DNA from 3 places in the Metabacillus flavus genome. Region 3 is predicted to be linked to each of the others. Evidence: riboswitches for the same ligand, from Rfam matches in the RefSeq annotation. Region 3 holds a riboswitch; each other region holds the start of a gene.

Region 1 (3,991 bases), 2.1 Mb from region 3:
GCTGCAGCACTAAAGGGCGGAAACCCTCTAACACTTAGCACTCATCGTTTACGGCGTGGACTACCAGGGTATCTAATCCTGTTCGCTCCCCACGCTTTCGCGCCTCAGCGTCAGTTACAGACCAGAGAGTCGCCTTCGCCACTGGTGTTCCTCCACATCTCTACGCATTTCACCGCTACACGTGGAATTCCACTCTCCTCTTCTGTACTCAAGTCCTCCAGTTTCCAATGACCCTCCCCGGTTGAGCCGGGGGCTTTCACATCAGACTTAAAAGACCGCCTGCGCGCGCTTTACGCCCAATAATTCCGGACAACGCTTGCCACCTACGTATTACCGCGGCTGCTGGCACGTAGTTAGCCGTGGCTTTCTGGTTAGGTACCGTCAAGGCGCGGGCAGTGACTCCCGCACTTGTTCTTCCCTAACAACAGAGCTTTACGATCCGAAAACCTTCATCACTCACGCGGCGTTGCTCCGTCAGACTTTCGTCCATTGCGGAAGATTCCCTACTGCTGCCTCCCGTAGGAGTCTGGGCCGTGTCTCAGTCCCAGTGTGGCCGATCACCCTCTCAGGTCGGCTACGCATCGTCGCCTTGGTGAGCCATTACCTCACCAACTAGCTAATGCGCCGCGGGCCCATCTGTAAGTGACAGCATAACCGTCTTTTATCTTCGAACCATGCGGTTCGAAAAGTTATCCGGTATTAGCTCCGGTTTCCCGGAGTTATCCCAGTCTTACAGGCAGGTTGCCCACGTGTTACTCACCCGTCCGCCGCTGACCTCCGAAGAGGTCCGCTCGACTTGCATGTATTAGGCACGCCGCCAGCGTTCGTCCTGAGCCAGGATCAAACTCTCCAAAAAGTAGTTTGACTAGCTCTTGTTTGTTGCTCTTGAATTAACGTTGGCACTTCGATTTGTTTAGTTTTCAAAGATCATTTTTTGTAACCGCTTCGTTAGCGGCTTTAATAATATATCACGCTGTTAGACAAGAGTCAACATCTTTTTCAACAATGTTTTCTAGAGGAAAATTCTTCTGTTTTCAGCGACGAATATTAATATATCACAATACTTCTAAAAGTACAATCTATTTCTCACATTTCCTCATGAATATGATGCTGAAATTTCTGAAGCGATATTTTATTCCCTGTTTCGATTTCAACTCCTTCTATAGATAAAGCTTTTTTCTGCTGTTCAAGAACATCCTGGTCTTTAATGGATAGTTCTCCTTTGGAACTGATCACTCTATGCCAAGGCAGACTATATTTCCTGCTCATCGTATGAAGAACTCTTACAACCTGTCTTGCTCCTCTCGGACTTCCGGCTGCAAATGCAATTTGTCCATAAGTCATAACCCGGCCCTCCGGAATGCTTTTTATTATTTGAATAGCCTTTTCCGTAAATGGTTTCATTCTCCCCCTCCTTCAGATTAATTGGAATCAAATCAATATTACCAAATAAGCGTCCCTTAAATGTCATGCTTCTATAAAAATTAAAATTGTTATTGTCGAAATTTGTGACATAGTGTATAGTAAAAATAATTAAATAATTCGGTATACGACCACTAGGGGAGCCTCCAGCTGAGAATGAACAATATGTTCTAAACCCTTTGAACCTGTTAGTTAATGCTTGCGTAGGGATGTGGCTTGATCGTTTAACTTCGTGATTAAAGCAGTGCGTGGAAGCAAGAGCATTCTCCGCATTGCTTTTTTATTTTCTCCTTTTGGTCGATGCCTGTAAAAGGAGCCTATATGAAAAACCAAAAACTGCTATTCTTATCCGAAACAGCAATTTTAACTGCTCTGGCACTGTTGCTGGACATGCTTTCAAGTTTTTTCATCAAGATGCCTCAAGGCGGGTCACTGTCATTTGGAATGATTCCAATATTTATTATGTCCTTCAGGTGGGGTCTTAAAGGCGGATTGCTCACAGGCCTTCTGACCGGAATTCTCCAGCCAATTTTGGGACCTGCTTTTATCGTACATCCTGCCCAGGCTATTTTGGACTATCCGCTGCCTTTCATGCTTGCTGGTACGAGCGGCTTGTTTGCAGGATGGGTACACTCTGCATTGAAGCAAAATAAATGGAGCAGCCTGGCCGCTGTTATGGCGGCAACCTTGCTTGGTTCAGCTCTTCGGCTTGCTTCACACGTTTTATCCGGAATCGTCTTTTTTGGCTCGTACGCACCTAAGGGCACTCCCGTTTTCATTTACTCACTTGTGTACAATGCAACCTGGATGATCCCTACTTGGATAGTCGCTGCCCTTGCTATCTGGCTAGTCATTATGAATTCACCCGTGCTAATTAAAAGCAATGCAAAAAAAACCGCAAGCCATTGAGGCTTACGGTTTTTCTGTTTTAATGAGATTTGCGATTAAAACATAGCGTTCTGGAGCTGAACCAATAAAATCGAACGGATAGCATGTAGATACAGTTAGCGTCGCCCTTGGTTTAGGTACGATCACCGTACGGTCATTTTCATCTACGATGCGTACCTTGCGAACTTTATAAGTAAAAGTGCCAGCTGATGTTTTCACTACAAGCAGATCGTTCTCCCCTACTTTTCCAAGCTGTCTGAAGACGGTATCCCGGTGTCCTGATAAAACAGAGTTATCCTTTTCACCAGGAAGGACAGATTGAGCAAAATGCCCAACTCCTTTTTCGAGCTCGTCTTCATCCGTCCCATGGTAAATGGGCAGAACTGCCTCTAGTTTAGGGATGATCAATTCACCCATCCTCTCACCTTTTACCGGTCTTGTTTCGTATAAAGGTGAAGGTTTAGCGCCTTCTGTCTCACTTGCTTTAGCCGGCGCCGTTTTGATGACATGGTAATCCGCTTTCTGCTGTTCATAGAAAAAGTAAGCTTTTGCTAATTTAAACGCATTTGTACTAGTTAAGAAAACTCCGGCAGCAAACAGTATCACGGCACTAAAAAGAAGAAGCGTACGCTTCTTCTTTACTAATGGAAGGAAATGTTTCATCAAATAGATGCACGCAGCTTTCTTCTGATGAAAAAGGACACTGCAATTAAAAAAGCTCCTGCAATCATCCAGTTTGCATGGAATCCTGCTGTCTTAGGCATTTTAGCACCTTTAACCGTAGCTTCCGGTTTTTCAGTCTGATTTTTAATGGATGAAACTGTTTCAGAGGTTTTTACTAAGTCCTGACCCGTTTCTTTAATTAATTCCGATCCAATCATTTCAGAAGTTAAGGTCATATCCAAAATCAGTTTGTTATCCAAATCATAAAGCTCGACGAATAGGTCTGCGCCATCAACATCATTGAGACTCATCATAGTCTGCAAGGAGAGCTCTTTTTTAATGCCATCCTTGACTAGGTAGTATTTCGCCTGCAAATTAAGCAGATCCATCATTTCACCGTAGATGGAGATCATTTCTTGAACGTCTTTCTCAGAAAGCTCATCCACACTTTCAAAATCACCGATTGCCATCATTCTGTCGCCAAGCTGCATCAGCTGCGCATCAATGTATGGATTGTTTTGATACACTTTTTCGAAATGTGCAGCAAGACGCTCAAATTCTTCTTGTGTTAAACCAAGCTGATCAAATATTTCTTCAAAATCAGATTCCATATCCGGAAGTTCCATAAAATTATAGATTTCCTCATCAAGTTCTTCAATAGAATCGTAATCTTCCAAAACAAGTCCGTGCTCCTTCATAAACTGGTCAAACTCTTCACGGGAGGCAAAATCGTAGCTTTCCCAAAGTTCCTGAAGTGTAGCATCATTTATTTCTGTAGGAAAGTCCCCCGCAATTTGGATCGTTTCAAGCAAATAATTTTCAAAATAGAAAACATCCTGTACTTTTTCCCCATCGAATAAATCCCCGTTTTCAACAAGGAGGTCTGTTAATTGTTCTTCTGTTAATTGATATTTTGCAAGAATTTCTTTAAGAACATCATCAGTCACCCTTCTTCCAAGATGACTTCTTAAATCTTCTACATCCTCAAATTCATCAAACATTCTGTAATCAAAGTTCT
Region 2 (3,991 bases), 2.1 Mb from region 3:
AAAATTGGGATATTTTCCAGTTCCAAGCAGCAGTCTTGATTGAAATGAAAGGGGTCCTATTTTCAGCATGTTATCCGCCTCCTACAAATGTAACGATCTCAAAATGATCTTCGTGTGCAACAGCTTCATCCTGATGGGCTTCCTTTTCCAGGATTTGTGCATTTTTTTCGATTACGATTGGTTTTCCATCAATATTCAAATGCTTGGCCAGTTGGGCAACCGAACGGATCGAATCCGGAATTTCCGTCCAGCTCCCATTAATTTTCACCTTCATTGCATTACCTCCCGATGGGTGCTGATTCTTTTGCGACTAAGTCCGCCATGGCCTTTCCGGAAGCAGGGCTTAACAGGATCCCATTGCGGTAATGGCCGGTACAAGCATAAAGTCCTTTCAGTTCATCATGTTCTTCGATGTAAGGGGCCCCTTTGGCACTTTGAGGCCGAAGCCCGCTCCATGCTTTTTCAAAGCCGGCTTGCGCAATCGCCGGTAAAATCCGCTTTGCTGTATCCATCAAATGCATCATCCCTGAAAGCGAAACATCCTTAGTAAAATCCCGTTCCTTCACTGTAGCCCCGACCAAGTATCTGCCGCCTCTTTTAGGAACGATATAAAAACCATTTTTATATAAAGGCTTGCTGATCAGTTTTTCTTTACTCAGCACACTGATCATTTCTCCTTTTACCGGATACGTTTCACTTGAAGGACTAAAAGGCTTTAAAAATGGAGTGCTCCATGCCCCCGCTGCAATAATTACCTTGCCACACTGGAAGATCTGGCCGTTCGCTCTCACTCCTGATGCTTTTCCGCTATCCAGCAATACCTCATCAACAGCGGCATGTTCAAATATCTTTGCTCCATTAAGAAGAGCAGAGTGCTCATACGCCTTCGCTAATGCTGGTGCGATGACGTGCCCATCCTTAGGGTAATAGGCTCCTCCTAGAACAGAATTTGATAGCAGCGGCTCTTTTTCTTTCATCTCATCCTTTGTCATAAGCTGCACAGGCTCTCCTGTTCTTGTCTGCCATGCCGCTGTTTTTTCAAGCTGAGCAAGCTCTTCGTCTGTTTCGGCTATTTTATAAATTCCTTTCTCCTCATAGCCAATGTCAATTCCTGAGACATCTCTTAATTCTTCTGCAAGTTCGGGGAACATCTCTCTGCTTTCCCTCGCTAGGTCAAACAGCGGATCATATTCATCCCATTCTGCCTGTACACCTAGAAGACCCGCTGCAGCACTTGAGCTTTCCTGGCCGGCTTTTCCTTTTTCAAAAATAGCTGCCTTGTATCCTTTTTTGGAAAGCTCGTATGCTATAGAACAGCCAATTACGCCGCCTCCAATTATACAGATGTCATATTCCTTCATAATCGCGCCTCCTTGCATGCCGTAATTGCATTCCTATATTCTTCTACTGCACTGATCGGGCTGCTGCTCTCCCAAATTCCGGACATGACTGCGAATCCAGCAATCTTTCCTTCTGACAAAGTTTGAATATGCATAGGTTTGATCCCTCCAATTACGAGGACATCAATGGAAAGCCTGCATGCCAGTCTCTTTGCTGATTCAATTCCCTTCGGCAGCAGGCCTTTTTTGCTTCCGGTTTCAAAGAGGTGTCCGAAAAGGACTGAATCTGCTCCTGACTTTTCAGCAATCATAGCTTCTTCGAGCGAATGAATCGATTGACCGGCATGAATGTCCGGAACTGCCGATTTGACCGCGGAAGGCGAAAGACTTTTATATCCCAGCTGCACCCTTGTCAATCCGACTGCCCAAGCAATATCTGCCCGGTCATTCATAATCAATTTCTCCGCGGGAATGCCTGACGCTATGAGAGATCGGACACCTTCATAAATATCCATAGCTGTTTTTTCTTTCTCCCTTATGTGGAGATAATCAATCTTTGAACCTGCGATTTTCATAAATCGGATGATCTCATCGAATCCAAGCTTTCCATTTGTAACGACGTGAAATTCCATCTGCTGTTTCCCTCCAATTTGAGAGCAGCAAAAAACCGCCCTCTGTAAGAGAAGCGGCTGCAATAAAACGCATTTGCATACCACTTCCCTTCGCCGGCATTATCCGGATCAGGTATTAAGGGTTAAAGCGAAATCGCTTCTCTCAGCCGCATCGGCACCCCCAGTGAAGGTTTTTTCCATCAAAAAAGCCCATTTCGCGTAAGGAAATGGGCTGAACATACATATATGAACAGTGCCGCTTCCCTACGCTAGTACGAACTAGATCAGGTTAAAGGGTCAAAAACTCATGTGTTTTCCTCTCAGCCGGACTACCGGCTCCCCTAGCAAACTTAAATATTGGTAATATTCTATTATTATACCACTACAGGAAAAATAATCAAAGAATCTGGAAATACAAACCGGCATGAGCGCTGCACCCCGGATTAAAGCATCCTTTGCATTCCGGACAAACAGAACTGCATTCCAAATAGTCATTGATCGTCAGTTCATTTCCGCACTTTCCGCATAATACGGCTTTCTCATCAAACATTCCGGCTGGCCAGACCTGTGCCTTATGATCTGCATGTTCCGCGTGGCATAGGTGACAAGGATAATACTCCTTGCAGCACCAGAATTTGATCGCAATGATATCAAGCGGACTATGGTAATGTGTACAGCGTGTTTCATTATCTACTAGAGAACCGATTACATTTACCGAATGATTCTTCATTAAAAAGGTCACCTCTTGTTTATCACTTTCCTTTCATCATATCTTAAATAATCTATCCTGAGACCAGTCATTTTCTGTTCACAGATGGGGCATAATAACATTTTTGTTACTTGGCATTGATTTTTTGTAATTAGCGATATTAATTAAAAGGCTCCCTTTCTATCAGCTTTGAAACAATTTCTTTTGGTACTTTTGCATACATATCACCCTTAACAAGTATAAGAGTTTTCTCATTAATCGTCTTTTCTAGAAAATTAACGACTTGGTCACTATTCCCAAAAGAATAATGCAATCCATTAAATCCGTGATCTAATGCGCGATTTGCCATCCACTTTGAGATGGGTCCGAGGGTAATTAGAACATCGATATCTGTCTTAGCAATAAATTCTCCGGCTCGCTCATGTATGATATAGTTCCAACTGCCTAAATCCGTAAAGCTGCTCAAGATCGCTACTTTTTTCTTATCTTTTCCTACAGCACTTAAAACTTTTAATGCAGCTTCTAATGACGTGGTATTTGAACTCCAGGTATCGTCTATTATCTTCGAGCCGTTCTTTCCATTAAAAAATTGAAGATGTTTATTTAATGGTTTAAACGTTCGTATTCTAGCTATGGACTTAGGGATACTTCCCCCTATATTTTTTACTGCAGCTACTGCAGCTAAGGCATTAAATACTTGATGTTCGCCAAAACCAGGAACAAATATAGGGTAATAGTGACCTTTATAATTTAATATAAAATCCATGCCATTATCCTTATATTTGAGATGGGAAGCTTTGAAGTGTGCATTTGAATGAATACCTATTGTTACTATTTTCCCTTTAAAATTTTCTAAATTTATTTTTTTACAATTCAAATCATCAGCATTAATGATCAATACTCCATTTTCACCAACAGCTCTTACCATTTCTCCTTTTGCATTAATATACTCTTCTTCCGTTTTGCAAAAGTTCAAATGGTGAGAACCTATATTTGTAATAACACCAATAGTTGGAGCGAAATATTCACTTGCATTCAAAATGTCTCCTGGTGCCCCAACCGCAGTCTCAAAAACAGCGGCATCAGTCTCATCATCAATGTTGAGGAGGTATTCAAGATGAGCGGTACGCGAATTATTACTTCTGCTCGTTGCCGCAACCTTTTTATCCTCTTCTAATATATGTTTTATCATTTCCTTGGTGGTTGTTTTTCCACTTGTTCCTGTAATCGCTATAATAGGAATATTAAATAATCCCCTATAATGTTTAATGAAATTCCATAAAGCCTTTTGTAAATCTTTTACTTGAATGATTGTTAAACCTAAGATATTT
Region 3 (3,991 bases):
GACATTCCCAGGGACCTATATCGCTTTATTTGACGTATTTTACCGTGTCGGTTCCCTCGTATTCGGCGGCGGTCATGTCGTCCTGCCGATGCTTGAAAAAGAGGTAGTTCCTGCAGGCTGGATGACACAGGATGTGTTTCTTGCCGGATACGGGGCCGCACAGGCAGTTCCTGGCCCGCTTTTTACACTTGCTGGTTATATCGGTGCGATCATCTCTGATGTTCCCGGAGCCTTAATCGCGACCGCTGCTATGTTTCTGCCTTCATTTTTGCTCGTCATCGGAGTTCTTCCTTTTTGGAGCAGCATCCGCGGAAAAAAGGGAGTGCAGGCAGCCCTCATGGGAGTAAATGCTGCGGTGGTTGGCATTCTGCTTGCCGCCTTGTATGATCCTGTTTTTACAAGTGCCGTTGATTCAGCTGCCTCTTTTGCTCTGGCCCTTGTCTCCTTTGCTTTTCTCGTTTATTGGAAGCTGCCGCCATGGCTAGTCGTGGCACTTACCATAATCGGCGGCACATTGATGAAGCAAATTGGAGTGCTTTAAAAAAACAATATGATATACTAACCGGCAAAGGAAGGTGATTTCTTATGAATAGTAAACAGTCCATCCTAAAAAAAGTTGTGGATTATGCGAGAAGGAATCCTGAACAGACAAAAAAAGCAATCAATCTGGTAACCAAAACTTTAAAAAATCGAAAAAAATAAATGTGCAGATGGCCTTTACTGGTCATCTTTTTTTACTTCCTCATATTATCTTCTTTTTTTGGAAAAATAACTGTATCTATTTATTTTGAAAAGAGGAATCAGCATGAAACCAATGTCTTCATCCGAATATGCAAATTTATGGTCCACTTATCAGAAAAAGACGATGGTGCTCCGGATCATGGAGCATGCTCTTCAAGTTACCACCCAAAAAGATATTCAGTCCATCTTACGGTATGCACATCAGGAAGAGACGAAATTTGTAAAAGAAATTACTCAGCTGCTTCAAAAAGAGGGGGCTTGTATTCCTGAAGGATTTGATGAGACTGATGTAAACCGGAATGCGGATCGGCTGTTCGACCAATATTATTATATCCGGTTTCTGCGGATGCTGATGAAGCTTGGTATTGCTCTTAATGCCATACATTTGACAATGGCCTATAGAAATGATGTACACGACTTCTTTTCAAGGACTTCCGCCCACTCAAATAAAGTGTTTGGCATGTGTACAAATTGTTTGCTCCAAGTAGGGAACGGAACGATTCCCCCAGTTATTCAAATGCCGGATCACCCAAAATACGTAGTAGATGAAAAGTACCTGTCTGGATTTCATTTTAGAAAAAGACACCTCAACGCATCTGAAGTGTCCATTATCTACCATATTATTGAAAATAATAACTTCGGTGCACAGCTGATGAATGGGCTGTCTAAAGGAGTGCAGCACTCCGATGTAAGAAAATACCTTCAAAAGGGGCAGGAGCTGTCCATTGATTTGTATCAATCATATGCAAAGGTATTGCAGGAGAGCGGCATCTCTGTTCCGGCGCTGCCAGGTGCAGTTATCACTCAATCCAAAATGAGTCCGTATTCTGATAAGCTCATCATGTATCTAGTTAACCTTCTTTGCAGCTTTGGATTAACAAGCAATGCGCTTGGTACAACCTTCAGTCTCCGTCCGGACCTTCCGCTGAAAATGGCATTGGCCGCAAGAGATATTTTCTCCTTTGCCAAAGAAGGCGCGAAAATCATGATTGAGCACCAATGGATGGAGGAAGTGCCGGAAGCCATTGTGAAGGATTAGTTGTACTTTTTTCTGTAGATGTTATGATGAATCTGGAAAATAAAATACCGCACACCACTAGGGGAGCCTAACGAATAGGCTGAGACCGAAATATCTTCGGGACCCTTGGAACCTGATCTGGTTTGAACCAGCGGAGGGAAGTGGAAGATTGTTTTTTTATAATCTTTCCCGCTCTTATCCGTTAAGAGCGGTTTTTTATTTTTACATAAAGAAAGCAGGGGGAATTCGGAGATGTCATCTTTTACAGAACAGTTAAGAAAAGCAGCCGATTCAATTTGGGAGGCAAACTTCAACCACCCGTTTGTTAAAGGAATCGGCGATGGAACACTGCCGCTGGAAAACTTTCGTTACTATGTCATGCAGGATGCGTATTACTTATCCCACTTTGCCAAAGTTCAGGCGCTCGCAGGGGGAAAGGCGGACGATCTTCATGTAACAGCGCGAATGGCCTTCCATGCTCAGGGAACCTATGAAGCAGAATTATCACTTCATGAGAAATTCTCAGCACTGCTCGGCATTACAGAAGAAGAAAAACGGGCATTTGAACCATCACCAACTGCATATGCCTACACATCCCATATGTACCGATCTGCCATCAATGGAAGCCTCGGCGAAATCATTGCCTGTATCCTGCCATGCTATTGGATTTACTATGAAATTGGCGAGAGATTGAAAGAGTGCAAGCCTCAAGAACCGATCTATCAGGAATGGATCGCGGCCTATGGAGGCGAATGGTTCAAAGAACTAGTATTTGAACAGCTTGAGCGTCTGGATCAGCTGGCCCTGGAGGCATCTGAAAAAGAACGCCAGAAAATGGTCCGGCATTTTACGCTCAGCTGCAAATACGAACTGGCATTTTGGGAAATGGCCTATACGATGGAACAATGGCCGGATGCGGCAGCTGTTGAGGGGCAGTAAGAGTGGAGACGCCGATAAGGGAGTGTCTGATAAAAAGAGCGGAGTGTCCGATATCCATGCGCGAGCGAGCGATATCCCCTCGCATGTGTCTGATAAAAAGCCGAGTGTGCGATATCAGGCCATGAACGTCCGATAAAAAAGCGGAGTGTCCGTGTGCCATGAGCACCCGATAAAAAGCCAAGTTTCTGTTATCCTGCCACGAAAGATTAAAAGAAGAGCTAAGAGTCTCTCCGCAAAAAAAACCGGCTTCCAACAGGAGGCCGGCCTTTTCTCAATCAATTAATCAACTACTTCATCATCAAATGGGTTAATCACGTAAATATAACCGTGGGCTAAATCAATCCGGAGGATCCATTCCCATGGAACGTCCAGTCTTTTATAAATAGTTTTCCAAAACTCAGCGGATTTCGTTTCAAATTCCAGGTATTCCTGCAGCAGCTCCTTATAGGAAGCTCCCTGAATCTGGATGTTTGAATCCATTAGACGCATGTGGGCGAGGTGCCTGCACTCCAATTCCTGGGCCAACTGAAGCTCTTCCTGTGTGGCTGTTCCAATAACGGTGCCGTCCTCAGGTATTGCCGCAAAAACGTTTACATTTTCATCTACTGTAACTGGCTGTTCGTCGAAGCGCATGAGTCATTTCCTCCTTGTTTTGGAATAGGATGGTTCTCCCCTATCATACATGAAAAGTTTCAATAATGACATGAATAATCATTGGGTTTGATGAAGGATATTTCGGGAAAACAGGCAGTACGGACATCAGACATTTCATCAATGAATAGGGAGGCGCTTTTTAATGTTCGAGCTTCGGGACGTTGTGACACTGCTTTGGTCACTTTGCATTGTTTTGCCGATCGCATCATTTGTTCATCAATTAGGCCATACCGTTATGGCGCTTGCCTTTGGCGGAAAAGGGACATTCACAATTGGAAGAGGGAAACCGCTTTTTACGTTTAAAAACCTGACGGTAAAACGTCTTTATTTTTTGGATTCTTTTTGCCAGTATGAAGGCCTTAGGTATGATAATCGGGCCACGCATGCCATGGTATATGGAGGGGGGGCGCTTTTTAATCTTCTGTCCATCTTGCTGGTTAATCTGCTTATTGTGCAGAATGTATTAGAGCCGCATTTGTTTTTCTATCAGTTTGCTTATTTTTCAAGCTACTATGTCATTTTCGCTCTTCTCCCTGTCCGATATTCAGAGGATCATCCAAGTGATGGAATGGCGATTTATGAAGTTCTCCGTCATGGACGCAAATGCGATCATATTGATTAATAGAAAAATTGCCCGGT

Evidence for each region. Region 3 has a riboswitch for thiamine pyrophosphate ahead of tenA (thiaminase II). Riboswitches for the same ligand answer to the same signal wherever they lie in the genome.
Region 1: another riboswitch for thiamine pyrophosphate. It lies ahead of thiT (energy-coupled thiamine transporter ThiT); the one in region 3 lies ahead of tenA (thiaminase II).
Region 2: another riboswitch for thiamine pyrophosphate. It lies ahead of J9317_RS16080 (thiamine phosphate synthase); the one in region 3 lies ahead of tenA (thiaminase II).

Annotation. Positions count from the first base shown of each region.
Region 1 is NZ_JAGVRK010000001.1:3,067,194-3,071,184, forward strand. It holds rRNA gene J9317_RS15720 (16S ribosomal RNA) at 1-856, opposite strand, end outside; gene J9317_RS15725 (MGMT family protein) at 1,087-1,404, opposite strand; TPP riboswitch at 1,549-1,649, shown strand; gene thiT (energy-coupled thiamine transporter ThiT) at 1,744-2,331, shown strand; gene J9317_RS15735 (class D sortase) at 2,335-2,973, opposite strand; gene J9317_RS15740 (processed acidic surface protein) at 2,973-3,991, opposite strand, start outside.
Region 2 is NZ_JAGVRK010000001.1:3,131,419-3,135,409, forward strand. It holds gene J9317_RS16065 (thiazole synthase) at 1-69, opposite strand, end outside; gene thiS (sulfur carrier protein ThiS) at 71-274, opposite strand; gene thiO (glycine oxidase ThiO) at 279-1,364, opposite strand; gene J9317_RS16080 (thiamine phosphate synthase) at 1,358-1,972, opposite strand; TPP riboswitch at 2,041-2,144, opposite strand; TPP riboswitch at 2,196-2,304, opposite strand; gene J9317_RS16085 (CHY zinc finger protein) at 2,349-2,681, opposite strand; gene J9317_RS16090 (Mur ligase family protein) at 2,821-3,991, opposite strand, start outside.
Region 3 is NZ_JAGVRK010000001.1:985,384-989,374, forward strand. It holds gene chrA (chromate efflux transporter) at 1-541, shown strand, start outside; gene J9317_RS05240 (DUF3231 family protein) at 806-1,780, shown strand; TPP riboswitch at 1,830-1,936, shown strand; gene tenA (thiaminase II) at 2,012-2,698, shown strand; gene J9317_RS05250 (hypothetical protein) at 2,978-3,331, opposite strand; gene J9317_RS05255 (hypothetical protein) at 3,495-3,974, shown strand.